DNA from 4 places in the Aeromonas sp. R6-2 genome. Region 4 is predicted to be linked to each of the others. Evidence: predicted binding sites of a transcription regulator. Region 4 holds the regulator's gene; each other region holds the start of a gene.
What was found. The regulator sigma-54, encoded in region 4, starts transcription at its own class of promoters, with help from an activator protein. The targets are predictions, from matches to a motif close to TGGCACNGTTTTNGCTT.
Positions count from the first base shown of each region.

Region 1: the regulator sigma-54 is predicted to act here: its motif matches at 3,607-3,623, upstream of flgF (flagellar basal-body rod protein FlgF).
Region 2: the regulator sigma-54 is predicted to act here: its motif matches at 2,094-2,110, upstream of AB5Y48_RS06210 (CmpA/NrtA family ABC transporter substrate-binding protein).
Region 3: the regulator sigma-54 is predicted to act here: its motif matches at 1,849-1,865, upstream of AB5Y48_RS03325 (superinfection exclusion B family protein).

Region 1 covers NZ_JBFODE010000029.1:161,212-166,238, forward strand. The annotation lists gene flgJ (flagellar assembly peptidoglycan hydrolase FlgJ) at 1-175, opposite strand, end outside; gene AB5Y48_RS05480 (flagellar basal body P-ring protein FlgI) at 225-1,322, opposite strand; gene flgH (flagellar basal body L-ring protein FlgH) at 1,331-2,002, opposite strand; gene flgG (flagellar basal-body rod protein FlgG) at 2,016-2,804, opposite strand; gene flgF (flagellar basal-body rod protein FlgF) at 2,819-3,565, opposite strand; gene flgE (flagellar hook protein FlgE) at 3,705-5,027, opposite strand, start outside.
Region 2 covers NZ_JBFODE010000030.1:70,461-75,487, reverse strand. The annotation lists gene AB5Y48_RS06220 (molybdopterin-dependent oxidoreductase) at 1-1,339, shown strand, start outside; gene AB5Y48_RS06215 (ANTAR domain-containing response regulator) at 1,436-1,996, shown strand; gene AB5Y48_RS06210 (CmpA/NrtA family ABC transporter substrate-binding protein) at 2,267-3,607, shown strand; gene AB5Y48_RS06205 (ABC transporter permease) at 3,622-4,551, shown strand; gene AB5Y48_RS06200 (ABC transporter ATP-binding protein) at 4,562-5,027, shown strand, end outside.
Region 3 covers NZ_JBFODE010000024.1:27,892-32,918, reverse strand. The annotation lists gene AB5Y48_RS03340 (AEC family transporter) at 1-342, shown strand, start outside; gene AB5Y48_RS03335 (heavy-metal-associated domain-containing protein) at 398-592, shown strand; gene ansB (L-asparaginase 2) at 726-1,784, shown strand; gene AB5Y48_RS03325 (superinfection exclusion B family protein) at 1,903-2,490, shown strand; gene AB5Y48_RS03320 (hypothetical protein) at 2,549-2,797, opposite strand; gene AB5Y48_RS03315 (DUF882 domain-containing protein) at 2,875-3,420, opposite strand; gene AB5Y48_RS03310 (murein L,D-transpeptidase) at 3,559-5,027, opposite strand, start outside.
Region 4 covers NZ_JBFODE010000035.1:19,229-24,255, forward strand. The annotation lists gene rapZ (RNase adapter RapZ) at 1-554, opposite strand, end outside; gene ptsN (PTS IIA-like nitrogen regulatory protein PtsN) at 592-1,038, opposite strand; gene hpf (ribosome hibernation promoting factor) at 1,040-1,327, opposite strand; gene AB5Y48_RS08450 (RNA polymerase factor sigma-54) at 1,349-2,797, opposite strand; gene lptB (LPS export ABC transporter ATP-binding protein) at 2,851-3,576, opposite strand; gene lptA (lipopolysaccharide transport periplasmic protein LptA) at 3,581-4,102, opposite strand; gene lptC (LPS export ABC transporter periplasmic protein LptC) at 4,089-4,649, opposite strand; gene kdsC (3-deoxy-manno-octulosonate-8-phosphatase KdsC) at 4,646-5,027, opposite strand, start outside.

The DNA of each region.
Region 1 (5,027 bases), on a different contig from region 4:
CCTGACGCATCCCCTGAAACAGGGTCTGACTGAAGATGGCTTCAAATTGCCCGGCGGCGGCACGAAGCGCCTGCTCCTGTCCCTGGCTGCTGTTGCTCAGCTGACGCAGCTTGTCCAGGTTCTGAACATCCTGCACCAGACCCAGATTGACCCCTTGGTTGTTGATGCCTGCCATGGTATGCCTCACTTCTTGCCGCCGGTGGCAACCTCTTGCCACCCTCTTCTTACAAAATTACCAGTTCACCCTGGATGGCCCCTGCCTGCTGCAGCGCCTCCAGAATCGCCATCAGATCTCCCGGCGCCACGCCCACCTGATTGACTGCCCGTACCAGGTCATCGAGGGTAGCCCCCGTGTCGAGCTTGAACATTCGACCATCTTCCTGCTGCACATTGATGGTGGAGTTATTGGTCACCGTCGTCTCTCCTCCCGCCAACGGATTGGGTTGGGAGACCTGCTGGTTTTCGGCGATGGTCACCGTCAATCCCCCGTGGCTGATGGCGGCCGGCTTGAGGCGAACCTCTTTGCCGATGACGATGGTGCCGGTACGGGAGTTGACGATGATCTTGGCGGCCTCATCCGCCGGGTCCACTTCCAGATTCTCAAGGGTCGAGAGATAGGAGACCCGCTGCGCCGGATCCCGGGGGGCATAGACCTTGACCGAGGTCGCGTCGAGGGCCTGCGCCGTATTGGGTCCAACCAGCGCATTGATGGCATCGGAGACCCGACGTGCGGTGGTAAAGTCGGCACGCATCAGATTAAAGGTGATGGTATCCCCCTGGCTGAAGGCATTGGGAACCTCACGCTCCACGGTAGCGCCATTGGCGATACGCCCCACTGTCGGGGTGTTGATCACCACCTTGGAGCCATCGGCCCCCTCGGCACCTAGGCCGCCGACAACCAGACTCCCCTGGGCCACTGCGTAGACACGCCCGTCCAACCCCTTGAGAAAGGTCTGCAGCAAGGTGCCGCCCCGCAGGCTCTTGGCCTCACCAATGGCCGAGACGGTGATATCGATGGTCTGCCCTGGCTTGGCAAACGGAGGAAGATCCGCATGAACCGCCACGGGTGCCACATCCTTGATCTTGGGCTTGAGATTATCCGGGACCTTGATACCAAAGTTGTTGAGCATGGTACGGAAGGTCTGCTCGGTAAAGGCGTTGTTCTTCTCCCCCGTACCGGGCAGACCGACCACAAGGCCATAACCAAGCAGCTGGTTGTTGCGCACCCCTTCAACCGAGGTGATGTCCTTGATACGGGTTGCCTGAGCGCTTAACGGGAGCACCAGACACAGGCCCAGCATGATGAATTGATGTAGACGCATACTGCCTCCTACAGGGGCCACCAGGGGCCGTTGAAGAAACTGGTGAGCCATCCCTGCTCCTGGCTGTTGGCAAGATCGCCGGTGCCACCGTAGTAGATACGGGCATTGGCCACCCGCTGGGAGGAGACAGAGTTATCCGAGGTGACATCTTCAGGGCGAATCACCCCTGTGATGCGAATATACTCGTTGCCGTTGTTAAGCATGATCCACTTCTCCCCGCGCACCATGAGATTTCCGTTGGGAAGCACCTTATAGACACTCACCGAGATGCTGCCCTGCAGACTGTTACTCTGATCCGCCTTGGCCTGACCCTTGAAGGCGGCATTCTGGCCGATGGAGGCAGAGAGATCATAGGGGCTGGCCGTCACCGGGATCCCGCCCAACTGAACCGGATCCAGATTGAATTTGTTGTCCTTGCCCGACTGGGTATTGGCCTTCTTGGAGGCAGAGGTCGACTCGATGAGCTCTATGGTGATGAGATCACCCACCTTGTGAGCCTTGATATCCGAATAGATGCTATTGATCTGATCCGGCTGGAAGATGGCGCCGGTCGGACGAACGGAGACGGGATCGCTCTCCGGATAGACGGGAGCAAATCCGGGATCATCCGGCCTGGGAGTGTTGGGGGTAGAGGTACAACCGGCCAGCAACAGGCACCCTAGCATCCATACGGCTTTCATGACAGCACTCCCATTACAACCTTTGGGTCAGATAAGACATCATTGAATCGACGGCCGAGATCACCTTGGAGTTCATCTCGTAGACTCGCTGAGCCTGGATCAGGTTCACCAACTCCTCTGTCACGTTGACGTTGGAGCTCTCGAGCATCCCTTGCTTGATGACCCCCAGGCCATCGGCACCTGCCGTTCCCTGAATGGGAGCACCACTGGCCTGGGTCTCCAGGAAGAGGTTCTCCCCCATGGGCTGCAACCCGCTGGCATTCACGAAGTCATTGATATTGATCTGTCCCACGACCTGGCTCTGACCATCACCCGCCAGCTTCACCGAGACCTGACCGTCACTGCCCACCGTCACGCTCTGGGCATTCTCGGGGATCTGGATCTCGGGCTGCAGCCGGTAACCGTTGCCCGGCGTGACTATGGTCCCCTCCTCGTTGAGAGTGAACTGACCGTTACGGGTATAGGCAGAGCTACCGTCAGGTAACTGCACCTCGAAGTAACCGCGACCACTGACCATCAGATCCAGGGCGTTGTCGGTGGTCTGTACGTTGCCCTGCCCATGGTTCTTCTGGGTGGCCACCACCTTGGCACCGGCCCCCAGCATCAAGCCGGAGGGAAGTGTCGTGTCGGCCGAAGAGCGCCCACCGGGTTGGTTGATGTTCTGGTAGAGCAGATCTTCGAAGATGGCTCTCCCTTTCTTGAAGCCCACCGTGCTCGCGTTGGCGAGGTTGTTGGAGGTGACGCTGATATTGACCTGCTGAGCGTCCAGCCCGGTCTTGCTGATCCAGAGTGCAGGATTCATGGTGTACTCCTTGGTTAACCGAGACGCAGCAACTGGGTGTGCGCTTCGTCATTCTCTTCGGCCGTCTTCATCATCTTGATCTGGGTCTCAAACTGGCGCTGCAGACGGATCAGGTTGGTCATCTCATCGACCACATTGACATTGCTCCCCTCCAGGGAGCCGGCAATCAGGCCCACACCGGCTGATGCCGGCTCTTTGGCGCCATCCTTGCGGCGAAACAGGCCATCAGCTCCCTTCTCCACCGCATCACTGGCCGGACGCACCAACTTGATACGCTGAAAATCCTCCAGGAGGTTGGGCGCAGCTCCTTCGGGACGTGCATTGATGGTGCCATCACGATTGATCTCTATCTTCTCGAGCGGCAGCGGCAAGACGACGGGGTTGCCGGCATCGTCAACCACATTGAGTCCGGTTGAGGTCTGCAGGTTCCCGGTCGCACTCAGCTGCAGGTTACCCATGCGGGTAAAGGCTTCACCTCCCTTGGGATCCTGTACCACCAGCCAACCCGGTCCATCGAGGGCCACATCGAGATCACGCCCCGTGGTCATCAACATGCCGTGCTCCAGGTTCTGGCCTGGCCGCTCGGTCTTGGCAAACACCCGCGACGGCAATCCGTCGCCAAAGGCCTGCATGCTACGAGCCTGTTCAAAGTCTGACTTGAAGCCGACCGTATTGGCATTGGCCAGGTTGTTGCTTCGCACGGCCAGGCTGTTCATGTTCTCCTTGGCCCCTGACATGGCGATATAGAGCAGATGATCCATGGCACTCCTCACTGGCAGAGATCATGTGGTTGGCAACATCCATGCAGAAGTGATGCCAACTTAAATATCAAAATGTAAGACATTAATTTATAAACAAAAAAAGGGCGCCATCGCGCCCTTGGTGTCAGTTCTATGACGATCAGCGGATCTGCAATATGGTCTGCTGCAGGGTGCTGTTTACCTCCAGAGCGCGGGAGTTGGCCTGGAAGTTACGCTGCGCCGTGATGAGGTTCACCAGCTGGGAGGTCAGATCCACGTTGGACTGCTCGAGAGCCGCAGAGCGGATAGAGCCAAAGGTACCGGTGTTGGGGGTACCCGGCTGCCCGTCACCGGAGAGCAGTGACTGTTGCCAGGAGGTATCCCCAATCTGGCTCAATCCTTGTGCGTTGGCGAACTTGGCCATGGCCACCATGGCCACCTTGGCCGTCGTCGCATTACTGTAGGTTGCAGAGACGATCCCGTTAGGGGAGATCTCGACCTTGGTCAGACGACCCACGGTCGAGCCATCCTGACTCAGGCTGTTTACCTCAAAAGGAGAGGCAAACTGAGTCACGGTGCCGAACTTGATCTCGACCTGCTGGGTACCATCGGCGCCGTTGTTGATAACACCGGCCCCCGATGGGTTATTTGGTGCCGGAGCTGCGCCACCAGCAGGCGCCCCCAGAGGTTCGGTTTTGATTTGGGCCGGCGTAATGGCATTAACCTTACCGTCGGTGGTGAACTCTATCGTGGCCCCCAGCGGTTGCTGGGTGGCCGGAGCAACCGGCGTGGTCGCCACCCCGCCGACGATATCGATAGGCTTGTCGTTGGAGTAGAGGAACATACGCCAGGTTGTCGGGATCTTGGCTTGACCTGTGCCCGTATCCAGCTCTTTGACAAAATACTTGGTGACCGTATAGGGCTCACCCAGGGAGTCGTAGACGACCACAGAGGTTGATGAGGAGTAGGTCTTGGAGTCTTTCGGATCAAATTTACCTACATCCAGCGCATCTGTATTCGATGGCAGGTTAAACGAGGCATTGACCGTGGTGGTACGCACCGGCTCACCCGCCTTGTCGGGGATCTGAATCGGCTTGGTCGCATTGAGACTCACCGCCTTGGGGGTGCCATCATCGTTGATCTCGTAACCCTGCAGGAAGTTCCCCTGATTGTTGACGATGTAACTGTTGGCATCGAGCTTGAACGCACCGGCACGGGTGAAGGTACGATCGAGATTATCCTTGCCGTCGGAGAGCACAAAGAAACCATTACCCTGAACCGCCAGATCGAGCGGGTTCTCGGTAAACTTGAGCGCCCCTTGCTGAAACTGCTGTGCCACGGCACCGGTCGTCACACCATTACCTACCTGGGTTCTGGAGTTGACGAAGATGGAGTTGGCATAGACATCGGCAAACTCGGCACGGGACTCCTTGAAGCCGATGGTGTTGACGTTGGCAATGTTATTGGAGGTGACGTTCAGATC
Region 2 (5,027 bases), on a different contig from region 4:
CCCCGCCGCCGCCTGGGGGGAGAAGGGGGGAACGATCACCAACTCGGAGCGCACCCTGAGTCGCCAGCGCCCTTTTCTCCCCCCTCCCGGCGAGGTGCGTCCCGACTGGTGGGCCCTGACCCAGGTGGCGCGCCGCCTCGGCTTTGAGCAGGCCTTCCCCTATGAGCACGAACACCAGATCTTCTGCGAGCACGCGACCCTCTCGGGCTTCGAGAACCGGGGGGAGCGCCACTTCGACATCTCGGCCCTGGCCACCCTGACCCGGGAGCAGTACGAGGGGCTCGAGCCCCTCTCCTGGCCGGTCAACCGGGCGCACCCGGCAGGATGCCGGCGCCTCTTCGAGGATGGCCGCTTCGCCACCCCGGACGGGCGAGCCCGGCTGGTGGTGCCCGCTGAGCCGGGGCCGGTCACGCTGGCACCGGCTCAGCGCGGGGAGACGCCGGCACCGGGCGTGGGGCTGCTGCTCAACTCGGGGCGGCTGCGGGATCAGTGGCACACCATGACCCGCACCGGCCATGTGGCCCGCCTGCAGGAAGCCGAGCCCTGGCCCACCCTGAGGCTGGGCGCCGCCAGCCTGCGGACCCTGGGGGCCGAGCCCGGGGATCTGCTGGCCATCGAGAGCGAGCAGGGGCTGGCCCACGCCCTGGCCGAGCGAGACGAGGGGCTGCGGGAGGGGGAGGCCTTTATGCCGATGCACTGGAGCGAGGCCCATGGGCGGGGGGCCGGGGTCAACCGGCTGGTGGCGCCCCGGGTCGATCCCCTCTCGGGCCAGCCCGCCTTCAAGCAGAGTCGGGTGTGGGTCAGCGCCCGTCCCCTGCTCTGGCAGGGGCTCTGGTTGGGCAGCGAGCCCTGGGCCCACCCGGTAGAGTGGTGGGCGCGGCGCACCCTGGGCACGCACGGGGGGGCGCTATGCCAGTGGCTGGCGAGCTGGCAGGAGAGCGAGGCGCAGAGCTGGGGCCGGCTCAACCGTGCGGGCAACTGGCTGCGGCTGCCCCAGGCCAGGGGCTGGCTGGCCATCGAGCTGCGCCAGGGGCGCATCAACAGCCTGCTGCTGGTGACCCCGACCCCCCGCTCGGTGCGCATCGATACCCTGGCCAGCCTGCTCGGGGCCCCGCTGCAGGCCGATGTCCTCATCACCACCCTGGATCAGGCCCTGGCCGGGGCGAGCCGGTTGATCTGCTCCTGCCTGCGGGTGAGCGAGCGGCAGATCCTGGCGGCGATCGAGGAGCAGGGGATCGGGGAGGTGGCCGGGTTGCAGGCCCTGCTCGGCTGCGGTAGCAACTGCGGCACCTGCCTGCCCGAGGTGGCGCGCCTGGTGGAGCGTCACAGGCCCGACTAGCCCCGACTACCCCCTTGTATATAAAAAGGGGGTAGATTCAATAAGTTGGTCTCCATGTTGCGTTGTCCTCCGACCACAACCCGTGACGGAGGCACCATGCACTCACCCCAGCAAGAGACAGCCTGCGTGCTGATCCACGCCGATGAACCGGGCCAGGCCAACCGCCTGGCCGGGCTCTGCAGCCACTATGGCTATCGACCCCGCATTCTCGACCGCCACGCCCTGCAGCAGGCGCAGGGAGAGGCGGCGGGCCTGATGATCAGCTGTCGCCAGATCACCGCCGAGCTGCGCCTGGCCTTGAAGGCGCGCCCCGACCTGCCACGGGTGCTCTTTTGCGAGCGCATTCCCGCCCGTGAGCAGGAGAGCCTGATGGGGGTTGGGGTCTGGCTGGTGCCCCACGGCTGCGGCGAGCGGGAGAAGATAGCCGCCTGGCTCTCCCTGGCGCGCCAGCTCACCCTGCTGCTGGCCGAGGGGGCAGAGCGGGAGCAGGGGCTCACCCGCAGGCTCGAGGAGCGCCGCCTGGTGGAGCGGGCCAAGGGGCGCTTGATGCGTCAGCATGGGCTGGGAGAGGAGGAGGCCTACCAGCTGCTGCGCCGGGCCGCCATGGCCCAGAGCAAGAGCCTGGGGGAGCTGGCTCGCCAGCTCCTCGCCGGATAACCGATTTGGTGCAGCCGTGACCCGATTTGGCGCAAGGGGCGGCGGCGGGCGCGAAGCAACCGGTCAGGAGCCGGCTCGCAGGGGCAGATTGCCGAGCTGGCACGGTAAATGAATAGTCGATAACGGTTACTCAGGCGGGCAAGCCCCGCCATCGATGGCCTGTCACAGGCCGGGCAATGTCGCCCCACCGATCCCGCATCGGTGGGGCTTTTTTTGTGCCGTCATCCGGGGCAACGGCGTCCCGCCTGACGGACTCAGGGAGGAGCGAGGATGAGCATAAAGAGATGGGGGGCGCTCTGTGCCCTGTTGCTGGGGGCGGTCGCCCACGCCGAAGTGGGACCGCCGGAGAAGGAGGCGCTGCGACTTGGCTTTATCAAGCTGACCGACATGGCCCCCCTGGCGGTGGCCTATGAGAAGGGCTACTTCGAGGAGGAGGGGCTCTACGTGACCCTGGAGCCCCAGGCCAACTGGAAGGTGCTGCTCGACCGGGTCATCGGCGGCGAGCTCGATGGCGCCCAGATGCTGGCCGGTCAGCCCCTGGCGGCCCACGTGGGGATAGGCACCCGGGCCGAGCTGGTCACGGCCCTGTCGCTCGATCGCAACGGCAACGCCATCACGGTGGCCAACGCGGTGTGGCAGCAGATGCAGCCGGCGCTGGCCGGTCACACGGGGCCGGTGAGCGCCGCCGCCCTCAAGCCGGTGGTGGAGCAGTATCGCAGCCAGGGCAAGCCCTTCAACATGGGCATGGTGTTTCCCGTCTCCACCCACAACTACGAGCTGCGCTACTGGCTGGCGGCGGGGGGGCTGCATCCGGGTTACTACGCCCCGGCACGGGGGGACAACACGGGCCAGCTCGATGCCCAGGTGCTGCTCTCGGTGACCCCGCCGCCCCAGATGCCGGCCACCCTGGAGGCCGGCACCATCACGGGTTACTGCGTGGGTGAGCCGTGGAATCAACAGGCCCTGGCCAAGGGGCTGGGGGTGCCGGTCATCACGGATGCGGAGATCTGGGACTCCAACCCCGAGAAGGTGCTGGGGGTGACCCGCGCCTTCGCCGAGCGCTACCCCAACACCCATGTGCGGCTGGTCAAGGCGCTGCTGCGGGCCGCCCGCTGGCTCGACGAGGGGGAGAATCGCAACCGCTCCGAGGCGGTGACGCTGCTGGCCCGTCCCGACTACGTGGGGGCCGACCAGCCGGTGATCGCCGCCGCCATGACCGGCACCTTCCGCTACGGCAAGGAGGATGTGCGCCCGGCCCCCGACTTCACCCTCTTCTTTCGCCGTCACGCCAGCTACCCCTACTACTCGGATGCGGTCTGGATGCTGACCCAGATGCGTCGCTGGGGGCAGATCCCGACCGGCCAGAGCGATGCCTGGTATGACGCCGTGGCCCGGGCCGTCTACCGCCCCGAGGTCTATCGCCAGGCCGCCGAGGCCCTGGTGGCCGAGGGCAAGTTCAAGGCCGGGGAGTTTGTGGATTTTGCCAGCGAGAGCGGCTATCGCCCCGCCGAGTCGGGCTTTATCGATGGCCACACCTTCGACGCTCGTCGTCCCAACGACTACCTCAACCAGTTTGCCATCGGCCTCAAGGGCGATGAGCGGGTGCAGTAAGCAAGGAGCGCCACATGAACCATCACCTCTTCAAGGGGCTGCTCTGGCCCCTGCTCGGCATCACCCTCTTCCTGCTGATCTGGCAGTGGGGGGCGAGCCGGGTGCACACCTCTCTCGGGACCCTGCCCGGGCCTGTGGCCACCCTCACCCAGGCGGGCCAGCTGGGGCAGGAGTTCCTGGCCGAGCGCGAGCGCGAGCAGGCCTTCCTCGAGCGTCAGGCCCGGCGCAACGCCGAGCGGCTGGCGGCGGATCCGGCGGCCCGGGTGAGCCAGGTGCCCTACACGGGGCGTCCCACCTTCGTCAGCCAGGTGGCGACCAGCCTGCTCACCGTGTTGCTCGGTTTTGGCCTCGCCACCCTGATGGCGGTGCCCCTTGGCATCGTGCTCGGCATGAGCCCGCGCCTCTATCAGGCGGTCAACCCCCTGGTACAGCTGCTCAAGCCCATCTCGCCGCTGGCCTGGCTGCCCCTCATCACCCTGGTGGTGAGCGCCCTCTATGTGAGCAAGGATCCGGCCTTCTCCAAGTCGTTTCTCATCTCGGCGGCCACCGTGGCCCTCTGCTCCCTCTGGCCGACCCTGATCAACACGGCGGTGGGGGTGGGCTCCCTGGACCCTGACCTGCACAACGTCAGCCGGGTGCTGCGCCTCTCCTGGTGGACCCATGTGCGCCGCCTCGTGCTGCCCGGGGCCCTGCCCATGATCTTCACCGGCCTGCGCCTCTCCCTCGGGGTGGCCTGGATGGTGCTGATCGCGGCCGAGATGCTGGCCCAGAACCCCGGGCTCGGCAAGTTCGTCTGGGACGAGTTTCAAAACGGCGGCGCCAGCTCCCTGGCCCGCATCATGGTGGCCGTGCTCACCATAGGCCTCATCGGCTGCGCCCTCGATCGCCTGATGCTGGCCCTGCAGCAGCGCTGGTCCTGGGACAAGCGCGCGGCCCTGCGCTGAGGAGACAACCATGAACAGCTTCTTACAACTGAGCGATCTGGGGGTGGGCTTTGCCACCGAGCGGGGCTTCTTCGAGGCCCTGACCCAGGTCAACCTGCGCATCGAGCAGGGGGAGTTTATCTCCCTCATCGGCCACTCGGGCTGCGGCAAGAGCACCCTGCTCAACCTGGTGGCCGGCCTGTGCGATCCGACCCGTGGGGGGGTCATCCTGGCGGGGCGGGAGGTGGCCGGGCCCGGGCCAGAGCGGGCCATGGTGTTTCAGCACCATGCCCTGCTCCCCTGGCTCACCGTGTTCGAGAACGTGGCCCTGGCGGTGCGCCAGGTGACCAGGGGGCGGGCCCGGGTGAGCGAGCGGGTGATGGAGTTTCTCACCCTGGTGCAGATGGAGCATGCGGCTCACAAGATGCCCCACGAGATCTCCGGGGGGATGAAGCAGCGGGTCGGCATCGCCCGGGCCCTCTCCCTGAGCCCCAAGG
Region 3 (5,027 bases), on a different contig from region 4:
ATGACCCTGCCCCTGGCCCTGCTCTGCACCGGCGCCAGCCTCAACCTGCAGGCCCTGCGTGGCGGGGCCTTGCTCACCGGCTGGGCCACCGCCAACCGCCTGTTGCTGTTCCCCCTGCTGATGGTGAGCGGCGCCGCCCTGCTCGGTTTCAACCATCAGGCCCTCGGCATCCTGTTTCTGGTGAGCTCGACCCCGACCGCCGCCGCCAGCTATGTGATGACCCGCGCCATGGGCGGCGACAGCGCCCTGGCCGCCAGCATCATCGCCGTCACCACCCTGGGCTCGCTGGTCACCACCAGCCTGGGGGCCGCCCTGATGAACTATCTGGGTCTGATGACTTGACCTTGCCCCGACCGGCAGGAAGAGGATGGCCGGGTTACCCACAGGAGGAAGCACGATGATCGAATTGAAGGTTGAGGGGATGTCCTGCGGCGGCTGCGCCGCCTCGCTGGAGCGAGCCCTGGGCGCCCAGCCCGGCGTCACCGCCGTGAAGGTGGATTTTGCCAGCGCCACCGCCCGTATCGAGGGAGAGGTGGAGCCCGCCGCCCTGGTGGCCCTCATCGAAGCCCAGGGGTTTCACGCCCACCTATAACACCACTTTATAGGTATAAAATAGGTTAAAGTTCTGTATCAACCTGTTCTTTGGTGAGTTTACTCACAATAAACCGGATATACATGAGCAAAAATGCTGCGGTCTTTCACCATCACAATAAGGAAGTCGCAGCATGTCCCTACCCCTTCGCAAGAGCCTGATCGCCGCCGTTCTCGGCATGACCCTCTCCCCTCTGGCCTTCGCCCTGCCGAGCGTGCATATCCTGGCCACCGGCGGCACCATCGCCGGCGCCGGCCAGTCTGCCACCCAGTCCAACTACGAGGCGGGTAAGGTCGCCATCGAGACCCTGATCGCCGCCGTGCCCGAGATGAAGAAGGTGGCCGACGTACAGGGGGAGCAGGTAGTCAAGATCGGCTCCCAGGACATGAACGACCAGGTGTGGCTCACGCTCGCCAAGCGGGTCAACGAGCTGCTGGCCAAGGATGACGTGGACGGCATCGTCATCACCCACGGCACCGACACCATGGAAGAGACCGCCTACTTCCTGAACCTCACCGTCAAGAGCGACAAGCCGGTGGTGCTGGTCGGCGCCATGCGCCCCTCCACCGCCATGAGTGCCGACGGCCCCATGAACCTCTACAACGCCGTGGTCACCGCCTCCGACCCCGCCTCCAAGGGGCGTGGCGTCATGGTCGCCATGAACGACACCGTGCTCGACGCCCGTGACGTCACCAAGACCAACACCACAGGGGTGCAGACCTTTGCCTCCCCCAACTTTGGCCCGCTCGGTTACATCCACAACGGCAAGATCGACTATCAGCGCACGCCGGCCCGGCTGCACACCAGCCAGACTCCGTTCGACGTGAGCAAGCTCGACAAGCTGCCCCGGGTCGGCATCGTCTACAGCTATGCCAACGCCTCGGATCTGCCGGCCAAGGCTCTGGTCGACGCCAAGTTCGATGGCATCGTCAGCGCCGGGGTGGGCAACGGCAACCTCTACCACACCCTGTTCGACACCCTGGCCAAGGCCAGCGAGAAGGGGATCCGCGTGGTGCGCTCGGCCCGCGTACCAACCGGCTCCACCACCCTGGATGCGGAGATCGATGACGCCAAGTACGGCTTCGTCGCCGCCGAGAGCCTCAACCCGCAGAAGGCGCGGGTGCTGCTGATGCTCTCCCTCACCCAGACCCAGGATCCCAAGCAGATCCAGCACTACTTCCAGCAGTACTAAACGACCAGGGCGGCGCGAGGGCGGGCCTGTCCCGCCCTCTCTTTTTGGGGTGTCAAAAACAAATTGGCACACCCTTTGCTGAAGTGGGTCCAGGTGCCATCGTTTGGAAGGACATGAGATGAGACGCTGGATCCAACATTTTCACCAACTGGTTCAACTCAACTGGGTCATGACCTGGCTGCTGCTCACCTGCAGCCTGATCCTGATCTTCCCCGAAGGGGTCATGAACGGTGCCGTGAGCCGCTGGGCCGAGGCCTATGCGGGCTGGCTGGGGGTAGGCATGCTGATTGCCCTCTCCTACTTCGCCAGTCAGGGGCTGCTTATCGCCTGGGAATATCTGTGCGAGGAGTGGCAAGAGCGGCGCCAGCAGAGCAACATGGAGCAGACCATCACCTTTCTCGACTTCAACGAGAAGGCGGTACTGCGCGAGTTCGTGCTGCAGCGCAAGAGCGTCATTAATCTGCCGATCACCGAGCCGGCCGTCAAAAACCTGATGGACGCCGGGATCCTCACCTTCGCCTATGGCAAGCCCAATCGGGAGAAGGATGACGAGAACCAGATCCGCGCCCTGATGATCGCCCTGCCGGCACGCCCCCTGCTCACCTACAAGGTGCTGGGGTTGTCGCGCGGCAAGATGAGCGAGGAGCAGGTAGAGCAGATCATGAGCGCCCGCCCCAAGTTTGCCCAGAAGGGCCTCTCCCGCTGATCCCCCATGCAAAAAAGCCGACACCTTGCGGGTGTCGGCTTTTTGGTCTCCTGCCGGACTAGTTGAGTCCCTTGGAGCTGAACAGCGCCGCCTTGCCGGCGATGAATCCCACCTGGATCTGCCTGTCGTCATTTCCCCACAGGCAGTTGGAGGCACCCAATGCCTCATCACAGCGCTCCGCCTTGCCCAATACGGCACTCACCTCTTGGTAACTCATTCCCAGCTTCAGTTGATCGTAGTGGGCCTTGTCGAGCTTGCTGCAACCTGCCAGCAGCACTACCAGGCCCAGCGCCAGCGTCATACGCATAAGAGGCTCCTCGTTGCATCCCGTGCAGGAGAGTAAGGGGGGAGAAGAAAAGATGCCAGCCCAGGGCGGGGGAAAGGTCACCAGTGACGGACAGGACCTGTGTCGAGGTGAACGAAGTTGTCGCCAGGGTAGTAGCCGACGCCCCCCACCCTCAGTTGCAGGGCGGCCTGGCGCAGGTGGGCAAGCGGCACCCCCGGCATGCGGACATCCACCGCCTGACCGAGCATGTGGTAGCTGCGCTTGGCGACCCCCCTGCTGCGACGCTGCTTCTGGCGATTGGTGGCTGGCGAACGGTAACCCGAGATAAGCTCGATACGCCCCTTGCGACCCAGCTTGTGTTGCAGGAGATAGAGCTGATCGAACAGCTTGCGATCGATGGCAAACACCTCGTTGCGGCGATAGTCGCGAAAGATGTGGTTGAGCTCTTCCAGGCCGTCTTGCAGGTAGCGACCATTCTCCCAGTAGCTCGCCTCTATCTGTTCGCCCGTGTTGAGGTTGTGGACGGTGAGGGCGCGGTGGCTGGTGCTGCGGCTGGCCAGAGCGCTCTGCGGCAACAGACCGGCCGTCAGCAGGCAGCCCGTCCCCAGCAGCAGTTGACGACGACTCATCCCTTTATCCAGCATCTCCCTCTTTCCTCCCGTTCAAACAACCGTCTGACACTACCCGTCCGCTCGCCGGGGTGTCAAACCGACTGCTCATAAAATGACACCCGGGTAGCCCCGGGTGTCTCGAAGTGTGAATCCCCTCACGCCCCTTTGGGCCTAGAGAATTCGTTTGAAGCTGCCTTTATCGAAGCCATAGATGTCGTTGCGAAAGTGCTGTACCCCCTCCCCATCGACCCAGCTGCTCCAGTAGACGGTGAAGACGGGAATCGGGTTGGCCAGGGGCATCCAGCGGGTAGTGGTCTCCTTGAGCAATCCCTTGATCTCCTCCCTCTTGCGCGGTGTTGGCGCCAGCAACAGCTCGGCCAGGCTCTCGGCCTTCTCGACCCGAACACAACCCGAACTCAGGGCCCGGGCCCCCTGCTCGAACAACCCCATCTTGGGCGTGGAGTGGAGGTAGATGGCATCGTTATTGGGCAGGTAGAACTTGTAGCGACCCAGGGCATTGTGATCCCCCGGCTTCTGCCGCAGACGATAGGGGAAACCGGAGGCGAGAGCGTGGCTCCACCCCTCGGGGGAGAAGGCGACCGGATTGCCCTCCCCGTCGATCACCTCGAGCTGCTGCTTGGCCAGGTAGTCGGGATCCTTGGCCAGCTTGGGCAGTATGTCCTTCTTCATGATGGAGCGGGGCACATGCCAGGCGGGGTTGATCACCACGGAGCGGATCTCGCTGGCCAGGATCGGCGTGGCCCGCAATTGCTGGCCGACGATGACCCGGCTGGTGAAGATCTCGCTGCCCTTCTCCACCACGCTCAGGCGGTAGTCGGGAATATTGACCAGCACATAACGCTGCTCGGGCAGGCGGTCAACAACATCGCGGCGCCACAGGTTGCGCAGCAGCAGGCGGGCGCGGGACTCGGGGTCGGTGTTGAGCCACTGCTGGGTCTGCCGCCCGATGACGCCGTCGACGGTCAGACCGTGGCGAGACTGGAAAGCCTTGACCGCCTGCAGGGTGTCGCCATTGTAGAACGCTTCACTGGCGTGGGCCGAAGGCAGGTCCCCCAGCTCCACCAGTATCTTGCGGATCTCGGGCAGGGAGGGAGAGCTCTCCCCCTCGCGCAGGGTCGGAATGGCGACTCTCGGCCACTCGGTGGCCAGGGGCATGGCCACCAGCTTCTGCACTTCCCGGCGCACCGCCTCATACTCGGCGACCGCAGGGCGCAGGGCAAACACCCACTCGTGCAGGCTCTGCCCGGCTTGATGGGGCAGTGGCTTGGAGAGATCCAGGGTCATGCTCCCGATCTGCTCTCGGGAGACGAAGTCGAGACCGCGCCACATCTGCTGGAAGCGGGTGAGCTTGACGAGCGCCTCGTCGTAGATGGGGCCTCTGTGTCCCTCCGCTGTGGCAGCCAGCTGCCGCCAGAGACGGACGAAATCGGGGTGCAACTGTGCCAGTGCGGCCTCAAACAGCTGCTGCTGCAGCTCCTCACGCGCCTCATCCTCGGCGCCCCAGTTGTGGGAGAGGCGCTCTGCCGCCTCCACCACGGGTGATGTCTCATCCGCCAAAGCGGCAGTGGCAGGCCAGCATCCGAGCCAGATCACGTTGACCAGAGCCAGCCAGAACCTCA
Region 4 (5,027 bases):
GCATCGAAGACGAAGTCGGCATCCTTGGAGATGCCATATTTGAAACCAAACGACTCGAACACCATGACCAGTTCGCTCTCTTTCTTGCCCAGTACCCGGGTCTTGATGAGCTCGCTTAAGTCGTGAATGCTGAGGCTGGTCGTATCCACCCGCAGATCGGCGCTGGAGGAGAGGGGCGAGAGGAGGTGGGTCTCCTCCCGGATGGCCTCATCCAGCGTCAGCTGATTGCGTGACAGGGGGTGCAGACGGCGGCTCTCCCCGTAGCGGCGCAGCAGGGTGCTGTTGTCGGCATCGAAGAAGAAGCTCGAATAGTCCACCCGCTTCTCACTGCGCACCTGGCGCAGCAGCTCATCGAGTTTATCGGGCACCTGCGGCAGGTTGCGCACATCGATGCTCACTGCCAGCTTGTCGTACTGCCCCTCCAGCGCCACGATAAGCTGGGGCAGCAGGACAACCGGCAAGTTGTCGACACAGTAGTACCCCAGATCCTCCAGAACCCTCAGGGCAACCGTCTTGCCGGCCCCGGAGCGGCCGCTGACGACGATGAGTTGCATACTTCCTCCTTACATCCTGGAGAGCCCGCGGCGGGGTTCAGGCGGAAATCATGATCTGGTAGAGCTCTTCATCGCTGGCCGCCTGGCGCAACTGACGGCAGATGCCTTTGTCAGCAAGCCGCGAGGCCATCATGGAGAGCGTCTTGAGGTGCTGCTTGCATTCGCTCTCGGGAACCAGCAGCGCAAAGAGAAGGTCGACCGGTTGGTTGTCGATCGCATCGAAGGAGATGGGCTCTTCGAAGGTGAGCAGCACGGCGGTCGGGGGAAATTCGTCCCCGATACGGCCATGGGGAATGGCGATACCGCCGCCGATCCCGGTACTGCCCATCTTTTCACGGGCCAACAGGCACTCGAACAGGGTCTGACGAGAAGTGCCCAGATGATCGGCCGCCAACTCACTGATGAGTTCCAGCGCCCGCTTCTTACTACTACAAGGGACTGCACTCCGGGTGCAGTCCCTGCTCAATATGTGTTCCAGTTGCATCTTATTTTTGCTGTAGCTTGTCTTTGTGCTTGATGATCTGTCGATCCAGCTTGTCGATCAGGGTATCGATAGCGGCATACATGTCCGCATGCTCGGAGTTGGCGAAGACTTCGCCACCGTTGACGTGCAGCTTGGCCTCGGCGATCTGCTTGAGCTTCTCGACATTGAGAACCACGTGCACGTTGTTGATATGGTCGAAATGGCGCTCCAGCTTGGCAAACTTGCTATTGACGTACTCCCGCAGTGCTTCGGTGATCTCTACATGGTGTCCAGTCAGATTGATTTGCATAACGTCTTCCTTTTGTTTTGCCTACACCAGGCGTTTGCGCTGATTGGAGGGTGGAATCATGAGGGACTCGCGATACTTGGCGATGGTCCTTCGTGCCACCATGATCCCCTGCTCTGCCAGCAGATCGGTGATCTTGCTGTCGCTAAGCGGCTTGGCAGGGTTTTCGGCCGTCACCAGTTTCTTGATCAAGGCGCGGATGGCGGTCGATGAACATTCTCCCCCACCTTCGGTATTCACATGGCTCGAGAAGAAGTACTTCAGCTCGAAAATACCGCGGGGAGTATGCATAAATTTCTGGGTAGTCACCCGGGAGATGGTCGACTCGTGCATCTCCACCGCCTCGGCGATGTCGTTCAGCACCATCGGCTTCATCGCCTCCTCCCCATACTCGAAGAAGCCCTGCTGCTGCTCGACGATGCAGTTGGCCACCTTGAGCAGGGTCTCGTTACGGCTCTCCAGGCTCTTGATAAACCAGCGAGCCTCCTGCAAATGGGAGCGGATAAACTGGGTATCTGTGCTGCTGCGGGCGTTACGCGCCATGGCCGCATAGGTCTCATTGACCCTGATCCGCGGCGCGCTGTCGGGATTGAGCTCGACCACCCAGCGCTTTCCCTTCTTGACCACGGAGACATCCGGAATCACGTATTGGGAATCGCTCTGCACCACACTATTACCGGGGCGGGGCTCGAGCTGAAGGATCATGTCGAGCACCTCCTTGAGCTCGCTCTCCTTGAGCCGGGTCTTGCGCGCCAGTGTCCGGTAATCGCGGGCCCCCAGCAGATCCATGTGCTCGGTCACCACCTCGATCGCCTCTTTGAGCCAGGGGAGGGTCGGTTCAAACTGGCCAAGCTGGATCAGCAGACACTCCTGCACCGAGCGGGCGGCCACCCCGACGGGGTCGAAATGCTGCACCCGTTTGAGCACGGCTTCAACCTCGTCCATCTCCACACTGTATTCTTCGGAGCTGACTGCCATCTGAATATCTTCGAGGGTCACGGTCAGGTAGCCGGACTCGTCGATGGCATCGATAATAGCCAGGGCGATGGCGGCATCGAGATCGGAGAAGGGGGTGAGACGCATCTGCCACAGCAGATAGTCCTGCAGGTTTTCGGTGGTTTCCCCCTGGTAGACGGTCTCTTCCCCGTCGAAGGAGGGCGTCGCCAGCTGGGCCGTGCCGGCCGAGTAGACCTCATCCCAGGTCGTATCAACCGGTAATTCGTCAGGCATCTGCTCCTGGGACATGGCCTCGGAGCTATCCATCTGGCTGGCATCGCCGACTTCCGGCATAGGCTCTCGCCCATCCGGATCCAGATCACTTTCCTCCTGCTCCAGCAATGGGTTGCTCTCTAAGGCTTGCTGGATTTCCTGCTGAAGTTCCAGGGACGAAAGCTGGAGTAAACGGATGGCCTGTTGTAATTGTGGCGTCATGGTCAGCTGTTGACCCAGACGCAGCTGCAGTGTCGGCTTCATCTACGTTGGAATGTCCTTATGTTCAGCATTCAGGCGAGGGGAGATCACCCTTACTATAGACTGAATTGATCCCCCAGATAGACCCGCTTGACCTGTTCATCGGCCAGGATCTGCTCCGGGGTTCCTTCGGCGATCATCTTGCCATGGCTGACGATATAAGCCTTCTCGCATACATCCAGAGTCTCCCTGACATTGTGGTCCGTGATCAAGACGCCGAGCCCGCGATCCTTGAGATGCTGGATGATCTTCTTGATGTCTATCACAGAAATCGGGTCCACGCCGGCAAAGGGCTCGTCGAGCAGAATGAAGCGGGGATCCGCCGCCAGGGCACGGGCGATCTCGACCCGACGGCGCTCGCCACCGGAGAGACTCTGGCCCAGGTTGTCCCGAATATGGGTAATGTTGAACTCTTCCAGCAATTGCTCGACCAGATCGACCCGCTCCTCTTTGGAGAGTCCCTTGCGCGTCTCCATGACCCCCATCAGGTTGTCGTAGACCGAGAGACGACGAAAGATGGAGGCCTCCTGGGGCAGGTAGCCGATTCCGTTACGGGCACGCTGGTGCATCGGCTGGGCGCTGATGTCACGATCGTCGATGGTGATGTGGCCCGCGTCCCGTTGAACCAGGCCCACAATCATGTAAAAGGAGGTGGTCTTGCCGGCTCCGTTCGGCCCGAGCAGGCCCACGATCTGACCCGTGCCCACCTCCAGACTCACGTCGCTGACCACCATGCGGCTCTTGTAGCTCTTCTGCAGGCCTACCGCCTTCAATACCGCCATGAGCTTACTCCTTCTTGCCGTCAGCCGGCTTGTCAAAACTCTCCACCTGATCGGGGAGGAAGACCGTCTTGACCCGTGAGCCGGTATCGCTGCTCTCGGCCATCATCTTCTGTTTGACGATGTCATAGCGGATCAGATCGCCGTTAACCTGGCTATCTTCCTGCTTGAGCTGGCCATTGCCGGTGATGGTCACCAGACGCTTCTTGAGCTCATAGCGAATGGTGTCCCCATGGGCGTTGACCGGCTTGCCGTTGTCCAGGATCTGGAAGAAGGTGGCCGGTTTGCCATAAGCGGTCATCACCTCGGACCCCTTCTCGGCCCCGCGCACCACGACCACCTTGTCGGCGTGGATCTTGATAGTGCCCTGGGTGATGATCACATCCTTGGTAAAGGTGAGGCGGTTATCCTGCAACTCGGCCGTCTGGGTCACCGCATCCACATAGACCGGCTCGGCGAAATCCGACTGCTTGGCCTGCAGGGTGCCGCAGCAGAGCAGGGCCACCAGGGCGAGATTAACGTTTTTCATTGAAATAGATCGCATGACTCTGTTCCAGTAACTCAAAGTAGCGCTTGTCCAGATTGCCCCTGAGACCGAGTCCCTCGGTCTGCAGGTCCTTGCCAAGCATCTTGACCTCTTGATTGCTGCGTATGTCCTGATTATTCAGGTCCAGCTCCATATATTCGGTATCGAGGCGCTTCACCGGCCCCTCCTCCAGCAGTCCGTCCACCTGTACCTTGCGGCGCAAGATGGCGTTATCACCGACGTTAAGCACCCCCTCCTCGGCGGTAAGGCTCCATTCGGGCCGCCCTTGCTCATCGTAGCGATAGAAGATGGGTTGAGTCATGTTGACCATCTCGATGGCACGGAAATACTCGGCGTAGACAGATTCGAGACGGTCCTGTAATCGTCCCTCCTCGTCATATTGAAGGGTCACCATGTCCCGAGCGACAAAATCGGGCTGAAAATGCTCTTTCTGCGTCGGCTCCACCGTCGCAACCGGCTTGTTCAGCACCTGCCAACAGGCCAGTGCCACGATAAAGAGCACGCCAAAGAGCAGGGTCTGGCGGTTCATACGGACACCTCCGCACCGCCATCGAGCAGCCCTCTGGCCTGCAGTAGCAGATCGCACACCTCGCGCACCGCCCCGAGCCCTCCCCCGAGTCGGGTCACCATATGGGCTCTGGCCAGCACCAGCGGATGCGCATCCGCCACCGCCACCCCCAGGCCGCACGCCTGCATCACGGGCAGATCGATGGTGTCATCCCCCACGTAGGCGGCCTCCTCGGGAGACAGCCCCAGCTCGGCCAGCAGTCGCTCGAAGTGGGGCAGCTTCTCATCCGCGCCCTGCACCAGGTGCCGTACCCCCAGGCTCGCCATCCGATCGGCGACGATACGTGAGCTGCGCCCCGTGATGATGGCCAGCTCGACGCCGGCTCTCATCACCGCCTTC